4 regions of the Mycolicibacterium phocaicum genome follow, and region 4 is predicted to be linked to each of the others. Evidence: predicted binding sites of a transcription regulator. Region 4 holds the regulator's gene; each other region holds the start of a gene.
What was found. The regulator LexA, encoded in region 4, represses DNA repair genes until DNA is damaged. The targets are predictions, from matches to a motif close to CGAACANNTGTTCG.
Positions count from the first base shown of each region.

Region 1: a site for LexA is predicted at 3,351-3,364, ahead of G6N46_RS19640 (HNH endonuclease signature motif containing protein). Genes of this name have one in related genera too.
Region 2: a site for LexA is predicted at 2,868-2,881, ahead of G6N46_RS25970 (error-prone DNA polymerase). Genes of this name have one in related genera too.
Region 3: a site for LexA is predicted at 3,362-3,375, ahead of G6N46_RS04720 (HNH endonuclease signature motif containing protein). Genes of this name have one in related genera too.

Region 1 covers NZ_AP022616.1:4,100,008-4,105,117, forward strand. The annotation lists gene G6N46_RS19625 (alpha/beta fold hydrolase) at 1-655, shown strand, start outside; partial or broken gene G6N46_RS19630 (HNH endonuclease) at 772-948, opposite strand; one part of gene G6N46_RS19635 (IS3 family transposase) at 980-1,912, opposite strand; one part of gene G6N46_RS19635 (IS3 family transposase) at 1,915-2,205, opposite strand; gene G6N46_RS19640 (HNH endonuclease signature motif containing protein) at 2,253-3,338, opposite strand; gene G6N46_RS19645 (nitrate reductase subunit alpha) at 3,754-5,110, shown strand, end outside.
Region 2 covers NZ_AP022616.1:5,388,401-5,393,510, reverse strand. The annotation lists gene G6N46_RS25970 (error-prone DNA polymerase) at 1-2,853, opposite strand, end outside; partial or broken gene G6N46_RS25965 (IS5 family transposase) at 2,980-3,877, shown strand; gene G6N46_RS25960 (BlaI/MecI/CopY family transcriptional regulator) at 3,908-4,330, shown strand; gene G6N46_RS25955 (GNAT family N-acetyltransferase) at 4,384-5,110, opposite strand, start outside.
Region 3 covers NZ_AP022616.1:979,131-984,240, forward strand. The annotation lists gene zwf (glucose-6-phosphate dehydrogenase) at 1-1,265, shown strand, start outside; gene opcA (glucose-6-phosphate dehydrogenase assembly protein OpcA) at 1,262-2,173, shown strand; gene pgl (6-phosphogluconolactonase) at 2,166-2,900, shown strand; gene G6N46_RS04715 (ATPase) at 2,903-3,271, shown strand; gene G6N46_RS04720 (HNH endonuclease signature motif containing protein) at 3,379-4,794, shown strand; gene ppc (phosphoenolpyruvate carboxylase) at 5,081-5,110, opposite strand, start outside.
Region 4 covers NZ_AP022616.1:1,262,566-1,267,675, reverse strand. The annotation lists gene G6N46_RS06175 (acyl-CoA dehydrogenase family protein) at 1-424, shown strand, start outside; gene G6N46_RS06170 (LGFP repeat-containing protein) at 599-2,833, shown strand; gene lexA (transcriptional repressor LexA) at 2,900-3,589, opposite strand; gene G6N46_RS06160 (LysM peptidoglycan-binding domain-containing protein) at 3,840-4,313, shown strand; gene nrdR (transcriptional regulator NrdR) at 4,425-4,889, shown strand; gene G6N46_RS06150 (alpha/beta fold hydrolase) at 4,896-5,110, opposite strand, start outside.

The DNA of each region.
Region 1 (5,110 bases), 2.8 Mb from region 4:
GGGCTCGGGTCCGCTCGTGTACCTGGTACACGGTTGGGGCGGGTGCCGGGCGCACATGGCGGTTTTCGTCAAACCCCTTGTCGCGGCGGGATATCGGGTCATCGCCTTCGACCTGCCCAGCCATCATGACTCCGAGCCGGGAGCGCTGGCGCCGGGCCGCACCACCATCGTCGAGTGCGCGGAGGCGGTACGGGCCGTCATCGCTCAGCACGGTCCGGCGCATGCCGTCATCGGTCATTCGCTGGGTGCGAAGTCGGCTGCGCTGGCCGCGGCGCGCGGTGCACAGACCGGGCGTTTGGTGTTCCTCGCGCCGATGGGCGACTTCACGTGGTACCTGGACGCCTTCGCTGAACGGCACAACTTCGGGCGGCGGATCCGGGATCGCCTGCACCGGCGTCTAGATAGACGGCTCGGAATGCCGCTGCTGGACACCGACATCACCGCGTCGGCCGTGCACGCCGGCGACCGGCCGCTGCTGCTCATCCACGACCCCGATGATCCGGACAGCCCGTATTCGTCCAGCACCGAGATCGCCGAGGCCTGGCCGGGCGCGCGCCTCGAGACCACGAAGGGTCTGGGCCGGCTCGCGCACTACCGGATTCTGCGGCACCGCCCGGCGATCACCGCGGGCGTCGATTTCATCGGAACACCCTAGATCGCTGCTGGATTCGCGGCTCTGATGTTCGCGCGGCGGATGCGAATTCCACCCGCCGCGCGAACATGAGGGCCAGGCTCACTATTGAGTTGTCAAGGTGCACAACGCTTTAGGTGTTATGCGGCGTGGTCGAGTCGCATGGTGCGGCGGTTGTAGGCGGGTATTGGTTTTCGTTGTGGGTCGACGGTGGCGGGTGGGATGAGCCAGGGGTGTTTGTCGAGGCGCATGACGACGTCCCAGCCGTCGTGGTGCACGTTGGCGTGGCACGCCGGGCACAGCAGGCACCCGTTGCTCATGGGGTTCACCCCGTTTGGTAGACATCGGTTAAGCGGCCTGGTTGGCCGTTGTGACGAGCTGTCGCTCGAAGGTTATCGGACTGATCATGCCGAGGCTGCTGTGCCGGCGTGACCGGTTGTAGGTGTTCTCGATCCAGTTGCTGACCGCCAGGATCGCCTCACTGTGCGTGGCAAACGAATACCGTTGATAGAACTCAGTTTTCAGGGTCGACCAGAACGATTCCTGTTGCGCGTTGTCGTAGCAGACACCGGTCCGGCCGACCGATAACCGGACCCCGACTTCCGTGGCGACGGCGGCCAGCTGCGCGGAGGTGTACTGGCAGCCGCGGTCGGCGTGGAAGATCACCCGATCGGCCGGAGCGGCGGCCGGTGGCGGGTCACGGAACAGCACCGCCCGCCGCAAGGCCTGCTCGACTACGTCGGTGTGCAGACTGTCGGCGAAGGCGTACCCCAGGACTCGGCGCGAGCAACCATCACGGACCGCGCACAGGTACAGCCAGCCCTGCCCGGTGGACAGGTAGGTGATGTCAGAGGTCCACACCTTGTTCAGCTCGCCACGATCGAACCGGCGTGCCACCAGATCCGGTAGGACGCACGGCCCGTCACCGCTGATGGTCGTCGGCGGCGTCCACGGTCGCGGACTGATACCGCGAATCCCGTTCTGGCGCATCAATTTTGCAACCGTCTTGCGGGAAACGACTTCACCGGCGGCCCGTAGATCGGCGGTGATCCGCGGGGAGCCGTTCACCTGATCTGAGGCATCATGGGCCACCTTGATCTTGACCACCAGATCCGCGTTGCGCGCCGCCCGGCTGCCCAGCACCCCGCCGACACGGGCCAGGAGTGTGGTGGCCCACTTGTAGTAGCCCGACCGGGAGACGCCCAGCAGCGTGCACATCCGGGCGATGGTGGGCATCTGCGGGACGGCCTTCTGCGCGTGGATCAATTCGAACGCCTCGGCGGGTTCGAGTTCTCCGCAGCGAAGAAGGCCGCGGCTTTTTTCAGGAATTCCCGATCCATCCGCAACTCAGCCACCTCACGGCGCAGCCGCTCCAATTCGGTCCGCTCATCTGCATCGATTGCCGTCGGCGGATCAGCCATCTGTGAGCGTTCGATCGCGACCCACCGGCCCAGAAGCTGTTCACCCACGCCGATCTCCCGGGCCACCTCAACGATCGTGCGCCCGGTATCGATCACCAGATGCGCCGCCTCCCGCCGATAAGCCGGGGTATACGACTTCCTCTTCGCACCCATCAGGTGCCATCCTTCCCTGCCCAGCCGCAACCGGGCGATCAGGATGTCTACCAAACGGGGTCAACCGCACTCAGTGATGTTTCGCCGTGGTGGGTCCAGTGCACGATGTGGTGGGCGTGGGTGCGTCCGGGTGGTGCGCCGCATTTGATGCAGCATTGATCCCGGTGATAGAGCGCTTTGCGTAGATGCGGCGGGAACAGCCGTTTCTCCCGCCCCATATCGAGCGGTACCTGTTCGCCGTCGACGATGATCGTGGTGACGGTGGTGTCGCAGGTGAGCCGGTCCAGGGTCATGGTGCTGATCGATCCGATGAATTCCAGCGTGGCCAGGTCCGGCGTGTCGGCGGGTACCGTCACCAGGAGCTGGGTGCGCGGCGCGGACGCGGTGTCGCCGCCGCGGGCGGCGATATCCAGTACCGCCTCCAGGGCATCGGCGCGCCGCCTGCCTGCCGAGCGCACGTCGGGGCTGCCGTCGGGTTCGGGTCGCGGTGCCGAGTGTTCCTCCATCGCGGCGATGTATTTGGCGCCGACTTCGGCATCCAGATCCGCCCGGACCTGCACCCGCCCGTCGGAGGTGATCCGGTGGTCGACGGTGTTGATCGACCGGTCTTCGGCGGCCGGCAGCCCGCCTTCGGCGGCGGCGTGCCGGTTGCCCAGCCGCCGCGCCCGATTACCGATCTCAGCCGGCGTCGCCCCCGAGAAGAATTGCCCCAGTAGGTCGGTCAACTGGACGAAGCGAGTCTCCTCGTCGACTGGTCCGGGTGCGCGGGCGTGGATGTGGTTGATGCCTTTGACGATCGCGTCGACATGCTCGCCGGAGATCGCGCCGTCGCCGGCATGCGCCGCTAGGGTTGGCAGCGACGGTAGCGCGGCACCGACCCGGATCAGCCGTTCGGCCACCGAGGGTGCACACCCCAGCGACATCAGGAGTTCGCGGGGCGTCCGTCCCTGCGATGCCGCCACACCACAGCGGTCGAGCACCGCGGTCATTGTCGCGGCGAGATGGTCGACCACGCCCCGGATCAGCAGCAGTAGCCGCGTGACGTTGACGGCGTCCTCGCCCGACATGTTCTCGGGGATGGCCACGCCGCGCAGGTGGTCGAGGAGTGGGTTGAGATCCGGTGCGATTCCCATAACACAGTGTATCGAACAAACGTTCGAACGGCAAGGGTGATTTTCACGTCGGTGCGGGACATATCAGGACGTCCGTGACGGTGCCGGTGGCCTGTCTTTGGCGGGAATCCATCGTTCCGAGTACCGGCTGCGGTTTGTTACCGCGCTGATAAACATTCCGGATCGCGACCCCTCGGCAATGTGACGGGCGACGCACCGCGCCGCTCCGCGTTTACCCTGATCAACAGATCACCGCAGGTAGAACCCGCGATGCCGAAATCGCCTCTGTTTCATGACATGACAGCCCTGTTAACGCGGTCGCACAGGCACGGAGGGGGCATGTGCGTTCTTTTGACAGCCTTCTGACCGGCTCTAACCTCATGTTCCGACGGCTCGAGAGGAGGGCTTTGTGGCCGAGTTGGCAGGAAGCCCGGCGATGGCCGGCGACGCGTTGTTGCGGTTGTCCAAGTATTTTCACCGCGGTGAAATCTCCGGCGACCAGCGCACGATTCACAAGGTCGGCGGGCGATCGGCGGACGACTTCTATCGCGACCGCTGGGCACACGACAAGGTGGTGCGCTCCACGCACGGCGTGAACTGCACCGGTTCGTGCTCGTGGAAGATCTACGTCAAGGACGGCGTGATCACCTGGGAGTCGCAACAAACCGACTACCCGTCGATCGGCGCCGACAAGCCTGAATACGAGCCGCGCGGCTGCCCCCGCGGCGCGTCGTTCTCCTGGTACACGTATTCGCCTGCGCGCGTGCGGTATCCGTACGTACGCGGTCTGCTGCTCGACTACTACCGCGAAGCCAAAGAGCGGCTGAACGACCCGGTGCTGGCGTGGGCCGACGTCGTCGAGGACCCGGTGAAGGCCAAGGCCTACAAGTCTGCCCGCGGCCGCGGCGGCTTCGTCCGCGCGGAATGGTGGGAGGCCGCCGAGATCGCCGCGGCCGCCCACGTCTACACCGTCAAGACCTACGGACCCGACCGCGTGGCCGGGTTCTCGCCGATCCCGGCCATGTCGATGGTGAGCCATGCCGTTGGGGCGCGGTTCATTTCGCTCATGGGCGGGTCGATGCTGTCGTTCTACGACTGGTACGCCGATCTGCCGGTGGCGTCACCGCAGGTGTTCGGCGACCAGACCGACGTGCCCGAATCCGCCGACTGGTTCGACGCCGGCTACCTCATCATGTGGGGTTCGAACGTCCCCGTCACCCGCACGCCCGACGCGCACTACATGACCGAGGCGCGCTACCGCGGCCAGAAAGTCGTTGTGGTGTCGCCGGATTACGCCGACAACACCAAGTTCGCCGATGAATGGCTGCCGGCCCACCCGGGCACCGACGCCGCGCTCGCGATGTCGATGGGCCACGTCATCCTCAAGGAGTTCTTCGTCGAGAAGAACACCCCGTACTTCACCGACTACGTCAAGAAGTACACCGACCTGCCGTTCCTGGTCGCCCTGACCGAGCGTGACGGCCGGCTGGTCCCCGGAAAGTTCCTCACCGCAGCGGATCTCGGCGGCGAACACGCGGACACGGAAGCCGCGGTCTCCAAACCGGTACTGCTCGACGCCGACGGCACCCCGGTGGTGCCCAATGGGTCCCTGGGCCATCGCTTCACCGCCTCCGGTGAAGGGAAATGGAACCTGGACCTGCAGGGGGTCGACCCCCTCCTCACGCTGCACGGTGGCGCCAATGATGTCGCTACCGTTGCACTCCCTCGGTTCGACACCGACCAGCCCGGTGTGCTGGAACGTGGGGTGCCCACCAGAATCGTTGCGGGCCAGC
Region 2 (5,110 bases), 4.1 Mb from region 4:
GACGCCAGGCAACCGGTCGGGGCGCTCCGCGGCCGCCGCTCCGGCCGCCCACAACCCCTCGCGCCTGGTGATGCCGAAACACCCCAGTGCGCCTGCCGTCGCCAGCGCCTCGGCCTGGGGTACCGACAGCTGCACCCGCCCGGTCAGATCGAGCAGAGAAGCAAACGGCCCGTTGGCATTTCGTTCGTCGACGATGCGCTGGGCCAACTCGTCCCCGATATGCCGGACCGTCCCCAGCCCCAGCCGCACCTCGGTGCCGCGGTTCTCGCACGTCGCGTACGCCAGGCTGGCGTTCACATCCGGCCCGTGCACCAGCACCCCGTGTCGGCGGGCGTCGGCCACCAGCGACTGCGGCGAGTAGAAGCCCATCGGCTGAGCCCGCAGCAATGCCGCACAGAACACCGCGGGGTGGTGCAGCTTGAACCACGACGAGGAGAACACCAGCGACGCGAAGCTCAGCGCATGACTCTCCGGAAAGCCGAAATTGGCGAAGGCTTCGAGCTTTTCGTAGATCCGCTCGGCGGTCGGCCCGGTGATGCCGTGCAGTTCCCGCATGCCGTCGTAGAACCGTCCGCGCAGCTGCCGCATCCGTTCGGTGGAGCGTTTGGACCCCATGGCCCGCCGCAGCTGATCAGCCTCGGCCGGGGTGAACCCGGCACAGTCGACGGCCAGCTGCATCAGCTGTTCCTGGAACAGCGGCACGCCCAGGGTCCGGTCCAACGCGGGCTTCATCGACTCGTGTTCGCAGATCGCGGCCTCCAGTCCGTTGTGCCGCCGGATGTACGGATGCACCGAGCCGCCCTGGATCGGGCCGGGCCGGATCAGCGCCACCTCGACCACCAGGTCGTAGAACTTCTTGGGTTTCAGGCGCGGCAACGTGGCCATCTGGGCCCGGGACTCGACCTGGAACACCCCGACCGAGTCGGCGCGCTGCAGCATCTCGTACACCGCGGGCTCGGTCAGATCCAGTTTGGCCAGATCCACCTCGATGCCCATGTGCTCCCGGGCCAGGTCGATCATGTAGTGCAGGGCCGAGAGCATGCCCAGCCCGAGCAGATCGAACTTCACCAAACCGATTGCCGCACAGTCGTCTTTGTCCCACTGCAGCACACTGCGGTTCTCCATCCGCGCCCACTCCACCGGACACACGTCGGCGATGGGCCGGTCGCAGATCACCATGCCGCCGGAGTGAATTCCCATGTGCCGCGGCAGATTCCTGATCTGCAGCGCCAGATCGATCACCGCCTCGGGGATCTCCTCGACGTCCGGGGAGTCGGCCAGTCCGTTCCACCGGCTGATCTGCTTGCTCCACGCATCCTGCTGCCCCTGCGAGAACCCCAGGGCCCGGGCCATGTCCCGCACCGCGCTACGCCCGCGGTAGGTGATGACGTTGGCCACCTGCGCGGCGTAGTCCCGGCCGTACTTCTCGTAGACGAACTGGATGACGTTCTCGCGCAGGTCCGATTCGATGTCGATGTCGATGTCCGGCGGGCCGTCGCGCGCCGGGGACAGGAACCGCTCGAACAGCAGCTCGTTGGCCACCGGGTCGACATTCGTGATCCCCAGTGCGTAACAGACCGCAGAGTTGGCGGCCGAGCCCCGGCCCTGACACAGGATGTCGTTGTTCCGGCAGAACTCGGTGATGCTGTGCACCACCAGGAAGTAGCCCGGAAACTCCAGCTGCTCAATGATTTTGAGCTCGTGCTCGATCTGCCGGTACGCCTTCTCCCGGTCCGCGTCCGGTTTCCAGCCGTAGCGACGGGCTGCCCCCTCCGCCACCAGCTCACGCAGCCAACTGATCTCGGTATGCCCTTCCGGCACGTCGAACGGCGGCAATTTCGGTGCGATCAAACGCAATTCGAACGCACACTGCTCCCCCAGTTCGGCAGCGTTCGTCACCGCACCCGGGTGGTGGGCGAACAGCCGGGCCATCTCCGCCCCGGACCGCAGGTGCGACCCGCCCAGCGGGGCCAGCCAGCCTTCGGCCTCATCCATCGAATTGCGGGCCCGGATGGCGCCCATCGCCATCGCCAGTTTCCCTCGCGACGGCGCGGCGAAATGCGCGGCGGTGGTGGCGGCGACGCCGAGACCGAACCGCGGCGCCAGAGCCGCCAGCGTCGCATTGCGTTCGTCGTCGAGCGGATGTCCGTGGTGTGTCAGTTCGATGGTCACCCGGTCCGCGCCGAACCTGTCCACCAGGCCGGCCAGCGCCTTGTCCGCCGCTTCCGTACCACCTGACGACAAGGCCTGGCGCACATGGCCTTTACGGCAACCGGTGAGGATCTGCCAGTGGCCGCCCGCGGCCTCGGTGAGGGTGTCCAGGTCGTAACTCAGCACCCCTTTCTCGCCGCCGGCCAGATGCGCCCGGGCCAGTTCCCGCGACAGCCGCCGATACCCCTCAGGCCCGCGGGCCAGCACCAGCAGATGCGGCCCGGGCGGGTCGGGCAACTCGGTGCGCGGAGTGTTGCTGAGCGACAGTTCGGCGCCGAAAACCGTCGCCATGTCGAGTTCTTTGGCGGCCTCGGCGAAACGCACGACACCGTAGAGCCCGTCGTGATCGGTCAGGGCGATGGCCCGCAGATCCAGCCGGACGGCCTCCTCCACCAGCTCCTCCGGGGTGCTGGCGCCGTCGAGGAAGCTGTACGCGGAATGGGCGTGCAGCTCGGCATACGGCACCGACGTTCCCGGCCGCGCCGGACGGTTGACCGGGCGATAGTCACCGCGCTTACGCGACCACGCCGGGCTGTCACCGCCGTCGGCCGGCGACTCGGGGGAAGCACCGGCCACCCGAGGTTTACCCTCGAGCACCCGCTGCATCTCCGCCCAGCTCGGCGGCCCGTTGTGCCAACCCACCACATCAGCGTATTCGAAACTTTGTTCGAACGCCAGGTCTGCCGGATCTGCGGGAACTCGGGCGGCTCCCATCCGACTAGGGCGTGTCTGACAATTGTTTCGGGTGTGGTGTCTGAGACTTAAGGCATGTCGCGGTTTCAGCTGTTGTCCGATGCCCAGTGGGATCTGATTGCCGATTTGCTTCCTGTTCGAACGGGTAAGCGGGGTAGGCCTTTTGGTGATGCTCGTTCGATGGTCGAAGGCATCATTTATCGGTATCGCTGTGGGATCGCCTGGCGGGACGTGCCCGAGGTGTTCGGCCCGTGGCAGAGCATCTGGACCTGGCATCGGCGGATGAGCGCTGACGGCACCTGGGATAGCGTGCTCGCCCGGTTGCTGACCTCTGCTGATGCGGCCGGGATGATCGACTGGGCGGTGTCGGTCGACTCCACCATCGCACGGGCTCATCAACACGCCACGAACATCACCCGCGACACAGGGGGCTGGGTCGAATTACAAGAATCTGCTGATCGAGCCGCCTGACCATGGCATTGGGCGTTCCCGCGGCGGGTTGACCAGCAAGATTCATCACCTTGTCGACGGCCACGGACGGCCGTTGGTGGTGCTCGTCGGGGCTGGGCAAGCCCACGATGGCCCGGTGTTTGAGCATTTGCTCGCTCACTTGAAAGTCGGCCGCAGCGGCGGCGGTCGAGCACGGACACGGCCTGACCGGGTTCGTGGCGATAAGGCATATTCCAGTCGTGCGACCCGGATGTTGTTGCGGCGTCGACGAATCGGCGCGGCGATACCCGAGCCCGCCGATCAGATTGCCAACCGGAAGCGACGCGGTGCAGCCGGTGGACGACCACCAGCATTCGATGCCGCCGATTACAAAGGCCGCAACGTCGTCGAACGAAACTTCAACCAGGTCAAGCAATGGCGCGGGTTGGCCACCCGCTACGACAAACTCGCTGTCGTCTACCGCGCAGCAGCGGTCCTACGCGCCGTCACGCTTTGGCTTCCCCAATTATCAGACACGCCCTAGATCCCCAAGGGCGCCAGAGAGGGACGGACGATGGCCATGCTGAGGCACTTGGGCAATCTGGAACGCGAGGTGATGGATCACCTCTGGGACGCGGACGGGCCGCAGACCGTTCGCGAGGTCCATCACGCCATCTGCGCCGAACGCAAACTCGCGTACACCACCGTTATGACGGTGCTCCGCAGACTCGCCGGCAAGGGCGTGGTCCGCCAGCTCCGCGATGATCGGGCACACCGTTACGTCGCGTCGCGCAGCCGTGATCAGCTGGTGGCCGGCCTCATGGTCGACGCGCTCGGACAAGCCGCCGAGCAGAGTGACCGGCATGCGGCCCTGGTCCACTTCGTCACGCAGGTCGGGGCTGACGAGGTCGATGTACTGCGGCAGGCACTCGCCGCAGTACATCGATCCGGAACCAGCCGCTCCGCTGGGAGTTTGACACCCCGACTCAGCGCCTAGCGTGAATTCGTTCGCTTACCCAGACGCCGCGCCTTGCTGGGCGCCCGTTGCGACTAGAAATCGTCGGGCACACCTGGCGCGACGGGCCAGCCGAATGTGACAGCGGCGCGGTGCACCGAACCACGGGTGAGCTCACGAACGAACCCTGCGCTCGCCAGCGCCTGCAGACTCACCCCGCCGAGGTATACGGCGCCGAGATCGCGTACCGACATGGCGATATCCGCCGGCGCCGTGGTGCTTTCGCATTCGGCTCCATCAGGTCCGCCACGCAGCTGCCACCGGCCGGTATTCCATGGGCAGAACTCATCGGTGACGTCCAGCACGATATCGACCGGAGCGGCGTAGCGGCGCAGACCCAGTGCACCAGGCACATCGACCAGACGTACGTAGATGCCGTCCCGCACTTGGCACGCCAGCGCACGCCGGTCGGCCACCAGGCTGAGAAGCGGCTCATCGACGGCAGCACCGTCGTATTCGACGGTCCTGACCAAATCCATATCCAGGAGATAGCGCCAAAGCCGTGCGTACGCCTGATGATTGGCGGCCAGGACTTCTTGAATCTGAAGTTCACTGTTGGGCTGACCGCGGTCCGTCCAACTGTTCTTGGGCCGGTAGATGGCGAATCCGCTCGCGGTGCCATCGGCTTCGCGGTGCAGGAGGAAGCGAATCTTGCTGGCTTCCTTACGCCTTTCCTCGCTGTCGTGGATCCAGTGGTCCCACCACGGCCCCGGCCGCTCCATCAAACCCGGCCGCTGCACCACGGCCCGCTGATGAATCTCG
Region 3 (5,110 bases), 280 kb from region 4:
GGGACCGCCTGGCCGAGGGATTCCGTTTCGTGCAAGGCACGTTCGACGACGACGCTGCCTTCGAACGGCTGCGTGACGCGCTGCACAAGCTCGACGAGGAGCGCGGCACCGGCGGCAATCACGCGTTCTACCTGTCGATTCCGCCGAACGCGTTCCCGCAGGTGTGCGAACAGCTGTCAAGGTCCGGCTTGGCCGACAAGTCCGGCGGCTCCTGGAGCCGGGTGGTCATCGAGAAGCCGTTTGGTCACGACCTGGCCAGCGCCGAGGCGCTCAACGGCGTCGTCAACAGTGTGTTCCCGGAGTCGTCGGTGTTCCGCATCGACCACTACCTGGGCAAGGAAACCGTCCAGAACATCCTGGCGCTGCGGTTCGCCAACGAGTTGTTCGAGCCCGTGTGGAACGCCCACTACGTCGACAGCGTGCAGATCACCATGGCCGAGGACATCGGACTCGGTGGCCGCGGCGGTTACTACGACGGCGTGGGCGCCGCCCGCGACGTCATTCAGAACCACCTCCTGCAGCTGCTCGCGCTGACGGCGCTGGAGGAGCCGGTCAACTTCTCACCGCACGAACTCCAGGCCGAGAAGATCAAGGTGCTGTCGGCGACACACCTGGCCGAGCCGCTGGACGAGACCACGGCACGCGGTCAGTACGCCGCCGGCTGGCAGGGTGGCGAGAAGGTTGTCGGCCTGCTCGACGAGGAAGGCTTCTCGTCGACGTCGACCACCGAGACCTTCGCGGCGATCACGGTCGAGGTCGACACCCGGCGCTGGGCCGGCGTGCCGTTCTACCTGCGCACCGGAAAACGGTTGGGACGCAGGGTCACAGAGATCGCGTTGCTGTTCAAGCGGGCGCCGCACCTGCCGTTCGACGCCACGATGACCGACGAACTCGGACAGAACGCCCTGGTGATCCGGGTGCAGCCCGACGAAGGCATCACCCTGCGATTCGGTTCCAAGGTGCCGGGGCACCTCATGGAGGTCCGCGACGTCAGCATGGACTTCTCGTACGGTTCCGCGTTTGCCGAGGACTCCCCCGAAGCCTACGAACGACTGATCCTCGACGTCCTGCTCGGCGAACCGTCGCTGTTCCCGGTCAACGCCGAAGTCGAATTGTCCTGGAAGATACTGGATCCCGCGCTCGAACACTGGGCCGCGCAGGACAAGGCCGGCGGCCGGCCCGAGGCCTACGAGTCCGGCACCTGGGGTCCGGAGTCGGCATTCGAGATGCTGCGGCGCAGCGGCCGCGAATGGAGGCGACCGTGATTCTCGATCTGCCCGACACCAACACCGGCGCGATCAACAAGAAGATCGTCGCGCTGCGTGAAGAGGGTGGTGCCATCACCCTCGGGCGGGTACTGACCCTCGTGGTGGCACCCGACACCGAGGCCATCCTCGAGGAGGCCATCGAGGCCGCCAACACCGCCAGCCGCGAACATCCGTGCCGCGTCATCGTGGTGATCCCCGGTGACCGGCTGGCCACCGAGGCCCGCCTGGATGCCCAGCTCCGGGTGGGTCGCGACGCCGGCGCCAATGAGGTTGTGGTGCTTCGCCTTTCGGGCCCGCTGGCCGGCCATGCCAGCAGCGTGGTGACGCCATTCCTGCTGCCGGATACCCCGGTGGTCACCTGGTGGCCCGATGTGGCACCCGCGGTGCCGGCGGCCGATCCGCTGGGCAAGCTCGCGATCCGCCGGATCACCGACGCCACCAACGGTGAAGATCCTCAGACCTGCATCAAGAGCCGGTTGGCCGGCTACACGTCCGGGGACACCGATCTGGCGTGGAGCCGGGTGACGTACTGGCGGGCGCTGCTCGCCGCCGCGCTGGACCAGGCACCTTATGAACCGATCACCGAGGCGCTGGTGTCGGGGCTCAAAGATGAACCGGCACTGGACATCCTGGCCGGCTGGCTGGCGGCCTGCATCGACGGGCCGGTGACCCGCGCGGTCGGTGAGCTCAAAGTCGTGCTGACCCGACCGACCGAGACCATCACACTGAGCCGTCCGCAGACCGGCGTCACCGCCTCGCTCACCCGCACCGGCCGGCCCGAGGCCCGTATTCCGTTGGCACGCCGGGAAGCTCGCGACTGCCTCGCCGAAGAGATGCGCCGGCTCGATGCCGACGAGATCTACCATCGCGCCCTCGTGGGCCTGGACAAGGTCGTATATGTCTGAGCAGATCATCGAGAAGTATCCCGACGCAGATGCTCTGGTGACCGCCGTCGGCGATCGCCTCGTGGCGGCCATCAACGGCGCCATCGAGGCGCGCGGCGTGGCATACATCGTGCTGACCGGCGGCGGTACCGGCATCAAGTTGCTCAAGCATGTCGGCGGGCATCCGATCGACTGGGCCAAGGTGCACCTGTTCTGGGGCGACGACCGGTACGTCCCGGCCGACGATGCCGACCGGAACATCAAGCAGGCCCGCGAGGCGCTGCTGAATTCCGTTGCCATCCCGGCAGACAACGTCCACGCCATGGCCGCCAGCGACGGCGAGTTCGGTGACGACGTCGACGCCGCGGCCGCCGCCTACGCGCGCGAGCTGGCACTGGTCGCCGGGAATGGTTCGCCGACACCGGAATTCGACGTACACCTGTTGGGCATGGGCGGCGAAGGACACGTCAACTCGCTGTTCCCGCACACCGACGCCGTCCGCGAGACCGAGCGGTACGTCGTTGCCGTCACCGACTCCCCCAAGCCGCCGCCGCGGCGGATCACGCTGACCCTGCCCGCGGTCCGTCGCTCCCGCCAGGTGTGGCTTGTCGTGGCCGGCGCCGAGAAGGCCGACGCGGTAGCGGCCGCGGTGGGTGGCGCTGCGGCCGAAGACATTCCGGCGGCCGGCGCGATCGGCACCGAGGCGACGGTATGGTTGCTCGACGCCGCCGCGGCGTCAAAACTGTAGCCATGGTCGACAAAGGCGACGGGCGGTCACGACCCGTGCGCGGCCGCATCCGAACGTTGACGGACGCCGCGTTGAACGCCGACGTCATGGTGTCCCAGGTCGACTCGCTGCTGGTCGACATGGAAGGCACACTGGCGACCCTCAGCACTCTGACCGGTGATCTCGACACCACGATGTCGCGGTTCAACGAGACCATCACCCAGATCGACGAACTCGCGCCGCGCATCTTCGGCGTGGTCGACCGGATGGAAGCGATCGTGACGCGCGTGGAGGCCATCGTCGGGGTCGCCGAGACAGTGCTATCGCCCATCACGGTCACAGAAAACGTCGTGCGAGGCATGGTGAAGTCAGTTCGCGGCTGGGCTCCGTAGCAGCCTCTGCTGAGAACTTTGGTCACTTTGTTTGCGCTGGTCACGGTAGGTCGCTGAGGCCACATTCGTCACAGCGAATTGTCGGTGGTTCGAACTATTGTTCGAATATGGCCACCGACCGCACCACCATCCGCACCGCCTACGCGGCCCTGGCGGATGCCCTCGCGGCGGTCAACAGCCTCGACTACACCGGACTGCCCATCGAGGTCCTACTGGAGCTGCAATCCCAGCGCGAAACCCTCAAATGCTCCGCCGAGGCGGTCGATCACCAGATTCTGGCCGCCGCCCAAACCCAGGCCACCGCCAAAGAGATCGGCGCCAAGGATTGGCCTGAGGTGCTGCATGTGCGGTTGCGGATCAGCCGCGAAGAAGCCCGCCGCCGGGTCCGCGACACGGATAATTTGGGCCCGCGCTCGGCCATCACGGGCGAACCGTTGGGACCGGTGTGGGAACTGGTGGCCGCCGCGCTGGCCGAAGGTGCGATCAACAGTGAGCACGTACAGGTCATCACCTGGTTTTTCCAGAAGCTGCCGCTGTGGGCGGCCGACCCGATCACCCTCGCCCAGTGCGAGACCGACCTGGTGGCCGACGCGAGAGTCAAGACGCCCGAGGACCTCCGCAAAGTCGCAGCGGACCTGTTGTACCGGCTCGATCAGGACGGCCCCGAACCCGACGACACCGAACCCGACCCGAAACGCTCGTTCGTCATGGGCAAGCAGCGACCCGACGGCCGCACCGACGTCACCGCCCAACTCGACCCGGAAGGCCGGGCCTACTGGCAGGCACTGTTCGACAAGTACGCCGCCCCAGGCATGTGCAACCCCGCCGACGAGGTGCCGTGCCTGTCGGGGACACCCACCCAAGAACAAATCGATGCAGATACCCGCACCCTGGCCCAACGCCAATACGACGCGTTCAAAATGGTCGGGCGAATGATGCTGGCCTCATCCAGCGGGGTGCACAACGGGTTCCCCGTCGGGGTAGTCGCCACCTGCACCGTCACCGACCTGGAAAAACGTGCCGGGATGGCTGCGACCCACACCGGGACGAAGCTGCCGGTGAAGGATTTGGTGCGGATGGCCGCACAAGGGTCGGACAACTACCTCGCCGTCTTCGACGACCACACCGGCCAACCGCTCTATTTGGGTCGGGCGGCGCGCACCGCCAGCACCGCACAACGGCTGGCCCTGTTCGCCCGCGACCTGGGCTGCACCCGCCCCAACTGCACCGCCCCCGCCTCGCGCTCCCAGGCCCATCACGTCAACACCAACTGGCGTGATGACGGCCCCACCGACATCACCAACCTCACCCTGGCCTGCGGACCCGACAACCGCCTCGCCGACACCGGCGGCTGGACCACCACCATGGGCCCCGACGGCCGCACCCACTGGACCCCACCACCACTCTTAGACGTCGGCCAACCCCGAACCAACCACTACCACCACCCCACGCTCTACCGCACAGAGCGCGGCGGAGACGCCGACAGCGACAGCGATGGCGAAAGCGACAGTCCCACAGGATGATCCGGCACTCCGATGCGGCGAGCCAGCTTCATCGGCGATGCCCGATGGGCGGATGCCGTCGGTGGCCATGCGAATCGGTGCGGCCGGCCTAGAACGGAAGCCCGGGATCCGAGGGCGGCGCGTCGGGGGTCGTCGTGGTCCTGTAGTCGTAGTGAAGGGTCCCGCCCACAATTGGGGATTCCGTGTTGCAACCGCCGAAAATGCCCGTGGCGGCCACCTTGCGATGTCCGCGGAAGTCGAACGCATGTAAGGCATTTCCTAGACATTGGCCGTCGTTGCAGGGCCGCTACCCGCTGTTGCGCAGTGCGGTGGCCAA
Region 4 (5,110 bases):
GCCGCAGGAGCGTATTTCCATCGCCGTGATGGCTGCCGCGGCGATGGAGGCCGTGCTGGAATCGACATTGCAATACGCCAAGGAGCGTAAAGCGTTCGGCAAGCCGATCGGCAGCTTCCAGAACAGCCGATTCGTGTTGGCGGAACTGGCGACAGAGGCCACGGCGGTGCGAATCATGGTCGATGAGTTCATTCGCCTGCATCTCGATCGAAAGCTGACAATCGACCAGGCGGCGATGGCCAAATGGTATTCCACAGAGGCGCAGGTTCGCCTGGTCGACCGGTGTCTGCAGCTGCACGGCGGCTACGGCTATATGCGCGAATATCCCATTGCGCGGGCATTCCTGGACTCGCGCATCCAGACCATCTACGGCGGGACCACCGAGATCATGAAGGAGATCATCGGCCGCGGATTGGGCGTTTAACTAATTGCCGCGCGAATTTATTCGCATATCGAAGCGCGACACACTGGTGCGTCACCGCCCGATATCCCGCACGATGGGCATGAACTGAAGCAAAGTTGACAGAATCTCTCAATCAAGAGAGTTTGTCTGACGGAATTTTGTATCCGGAGTTTTGCCGACCGCGGGAGGAATTCGATGACCGGGCTGCGAACCCGTGGCGGATGGGCTGGTGTCGGGGCCCTTTCTGTCGCGGTGGCATTGCTCATGGCTCCGACGGCATACGCGACACCGGAAAGCGACGCCGACGCGGCGATATCCCACACGTGGGATGCCGCGGGCGGTGACACGGGTGAGCTGGGTGCCAAGGACGGTGACGTCTACCAGGTCGGCGCGGGCTTTGCGCAGAACTTCGCGGGCGGCAAGATCTATTTCAGCGAGGGCACCGGCGCCCATCTCATTTACGGCGCGATCCTCGACAAGTACCAGGCCTTGGGCGGCGCCGCGGACAGCGATCTCGGCTTCCCGACCATCGACGAGGGCGCGGGCAAGGCCACTGACAGCCGCAACAGCACCTTCAGTGCCGCTGACAAGCCGGTCATCTTCTGGACGCCCGACAACGGCGCCTGGGTGGTGCGCGGCGCCATCAACGCCGCCTGGGACAAGCTCGGCGGGTCGGCCGGCACCCTCGGCGTACCCACGGCCGACGAGTCCTGGAAGGGCGACGTCGTCACCCAGCCCTTCACCGGCGGTGAGGTGAGCTGGAACGCCAAGACCAAGGCGTTCACCACCACGCCGGCCGACCTGGCCGGCCAGCTGACCGGCCTCGACGTGCCGGGCGACGCGACGACGGCCATCGCCGCCGCACGACGGGCAGCCGGCGGGCCGCAGGGCACCCTCGGAGACGAGCAGGGTGCCCAGTACAAGGTCGGCGACGGCGTGGCACAGAACTTCGCCGGCGGCACCATCTTCTATTCACCGGCGACCGGTGCGCACGCGATCACCGGCGACGTACTGGCCAAATACCGCGCGGCCGGCGGCCCGCAGGGCGATCTCGGATTCCCGGCGAGCAACGAGACCGACGGCGGCATCTCGCCCACGAGCCGCATCGCCACGTTCGCCGCCGCCGACAACCCGGCGATCTTCTGGACGCCCGAGCACGGCGCGTTCGTCGTCCGCGGCGCGATGAACGCGGCGTGGGACAAGCTCGGTGGCGCGACCGGCAAGCTCGGCGCGCCGACCGCCGATCAGACCGTCAGCGGCGACGTCGTCAGCCAGAAGTTCACGGGCGGTTCGATCTCGTGGAACAAGTCCAGCCGTGCGTTCAGCACCGAGCCGGCAGAACTGGCGTCGCAGTTGGGCGGCCTGCAGGTACCCAGTGTCGATCTGCCGGGCGGGGTGACCTCGCAGTCCGACGAGGCCGGCAAGTGGTACCAGTTCCACTGGTGGTGGTTGCTGGCGATCATCCCGCTGCTGCTCGTCGTGGTCGGCATCGTGATCGCGTCGCTGCTGCGGCGCCGGCGGCACGCCGGACCGGACGCCGTCGACGATCAGGACGCGTACGACTACGACGACCACGAGCTCGGCGACGGGGAGTACGGCGACCCGCAGTATGCGGACGGCGGTGTCGACAGTGAGTACGGCGACGAGTTCGCGGCCGAGGACCAGCAGTTCGACGGCCCGCACGGCGGGCCCGCGTTCCAGAGCAACCCGGACGTCATCGACACCGCGCCGACGGTGTACCCCGATTTCACGGCCGAGCAGCCCGCCGACGAGCCCGCCGACGGTGAGGCGGACGCCGATGCCGATGCCGAGGCGCAAGCCGAGCTCGACGCCGAGCCGGTCGACGCGGCCGAACCCTACGAGCCTGAGCCGCAGGCGAGCGGCGACGACGGCGACCGCGAACCCGCCGACGAACCGACGGCCTCGGTGCAACTCCCGGATGCGTTGCGTCGTGGTGGCGCGGCGGCGGGCCTGACCGCGGCCGGGTTGGCGGGCTTCGCCGGACTTCGGCCCCGGGACCCCGCCGACCGTGTCTGGGCTGCGCCGGCCGAGGACCAGGAGACCGAGGACCAGGCTGACGAGCGTGCGTCCGAGCCCGAGGAACAGGTGGCCGAGGCCGAGACGCCGGAGGTTTCGGAGGCGGAACCGGCAGCCGAGGCTCCTGTGGACGAGGCGCCTGCGGAGGACGCCGTCGCGGCCGGTCCGGCCAGCGGCCGGCACCATGCGCTGGGGGCCGAGGAACCCGAGACCGCGCAGATGTCGTTCCGCGTCGCGACCGGTGCGGAGCCGCCAGAGGGCTACGGCATCAAGGCCAATACCGAGTCGGGTTTGTACTGGGTGCCGGGATCTCCCGGGTATGACGAAGCGCCCGTCCAAATCTGGTTTGCCAGTGAGGAATTCGCGGTCACCAACGGGTTCATCCGCGGCTGACCGGAGTCATGACTGAGCCCCGCTGCGAGCGACTGCAGCGGGGCTCATCTCTAGGTCTGGCAGCCCTCAAATCTTGCGGATGACGGTCACGACCTTGCCGAGGACGACCGCGTCGTTGCCCGGGATCGGGTCGAACGCCGGGTTGTGCGGCATCAGCCACACCTGGCCCTTGGTGCGCTTGAAGGTCTTCACCGTGGCCTCACCGTCGATCATCGCTGCGACGATGTCCCCGTTGTCGGCCACGTTCTGCTGCCGCACGACGACCCAGTCGCCGTCGCAGATCGCGGCGTCGATCATCGACTCGCCGACCACCTTCAGAAGGAACAACGAGCCCTCACCCACGAGTTCGCGGGGGAGCGGGAAGACGTCTTCGACGGCCTCTTCGGCAAGGATCGGGCCGCCGGCGGCGATCCGGCCGAGCACCGGCACGAACGTCGGTTCGGGCAGCGCGTCCGAACCGGAGACATCGGTTGTGATGGTGGCGCCCGTCGAGTCGTCCGCACCGCGCACGTCCACGGCGCGCGGGCGGTTCGGGTCGCGGCGCAGGTAGCCCTTCTTCTCCAGCGTGCGCAGCTGGTGGGCCACCGACGAGGTCGAGGTGAGGCCGACGGCGTCGCCGATCTCCCGGATGCTGGGCGGATAGCCGCGGGTGGTGACCGAGGTGCGGATGACGTCGAGGATGGTCCGCTGGCGCTCGGTGAGGCTGCTGGACCGTCCGCCTGGCTGGGTGTCCGGGGTATCGGTGCTGTCGCTCATGCAGACGAATCTAGCCCAGTGCGGACGATTCATCAAACATGTGTTCGAGATCGGGCGGGTCGGCGTGTCGCGGACGGATCTCGTCGTGACGTCGTGAAAGGGGCGGCGGAGTCGGCGAACGGAACTTGTCGGTGGGTCGTCGTATCGTTCGCAACAGTTCGATCACATGTTCTACCTTTCGAACATTTGGGCGATATAGTCGAACACAAGAGCGATCGAACCTATGTACGAACTCCTGAGAGGAACCGACATGACCGTCATCACCCGCGAATACCCGACCGACGTCGTCGTCCGCACCGTGCCTCGGCGTGGAGATGTGAATCCGCACCGCCAGGCCCGGCTGCGGCCGGCTGGTTCCCGTCCTGCGGGCGCGGCCTTCCGCCACCGCGGTACGGGAGTACTGACCTCCCGGGCCTCGCACCGTCGCAACCCGATCACGCCGTTGACCACGGTGATGCTGGCTCTGGTCGCGGCCGGGATCACGGTGTGGCTGGGCCTGGTGGCGCAGTTCGGCGAAGCTGTCCAGCCGACATCGTCGGCGGCCTCGGTGCCCGCACAGCTCGCGGTGGTCCGGGTGCAGACCGGGGAGTCCATTCAGCAGGTCGCCCGGCGCGTGGCGCCCGACGCGCCCGTCAGCGCCGTCGTCGACCGCATCAAGGAGCTCAACAAGCTGCCGTCGGTGGCACTGAACGCCGGTCAGACGCTGATCGCGCCGGTCGGCTGAGGACAGCCCGTGCGCACCTCGATCGGCACGGCGCCCGGCCGCGTCCGAGCGGCACGGGTAGGCTCAAGACCGTTCGAAACGGTCGATTGTCGGTGCGGCGAAGGAGCGGTGATGCACTGTCCGTTCTGCCGGCATCCGAACTCGCGTGTGGTCGATTCACGGGAAGCTGATGAAGGGCAGGCGATTCGGCGTCGCCGGTCATGCCCGGAATGCGGCCGCCGGTTCACGACGGTGGAAACTGCGGTCGTCGCGGTGGTCAAACGCAGCGGCGTCACAGAACCGTTCAGCCGGGACAAGGTGATCAAGGGCGTGCGGCGCGCCTGCCAGGGTCGGCAGGTCGACGACGATGCCCTGAACCAGTTGGCACAGAAGGTCGAAGATGCGGTGCGGGCCACCGGATCTCCCGAAGTGCCGAGCCATGAGGTCGGGCTGGCGATCCTCGGCCCTTTGCGTGACCTCGATGAGGTCGCCTATCTGCGGTTCGCCTCCGTGTACCGCTCATTCTCGTCCGCTGAGGACTTCGAACGCGAAATCGAGGCGCTGCGCGCGCACCGCGGCGTGACGTCGTCGGGCTGACTGCCGCTAGGTCGCGCTGCGTTCGTCGGTCTCCATCGCGTCGAGCACCGCGAACTTCGTATCCTGCGGGGCGTCGATCGATTTCGCGGTGACGCCGGTCTGCAGTAGGCCGCGCAGGGCATCGCGGTCGTACACCGACGGCGCGGTGGTGTCGATGAACTCCTCGACGAGCTTCACGAACCGATCGGGATCGTCATGAAATGGGAAATGGCCCGAGTTGT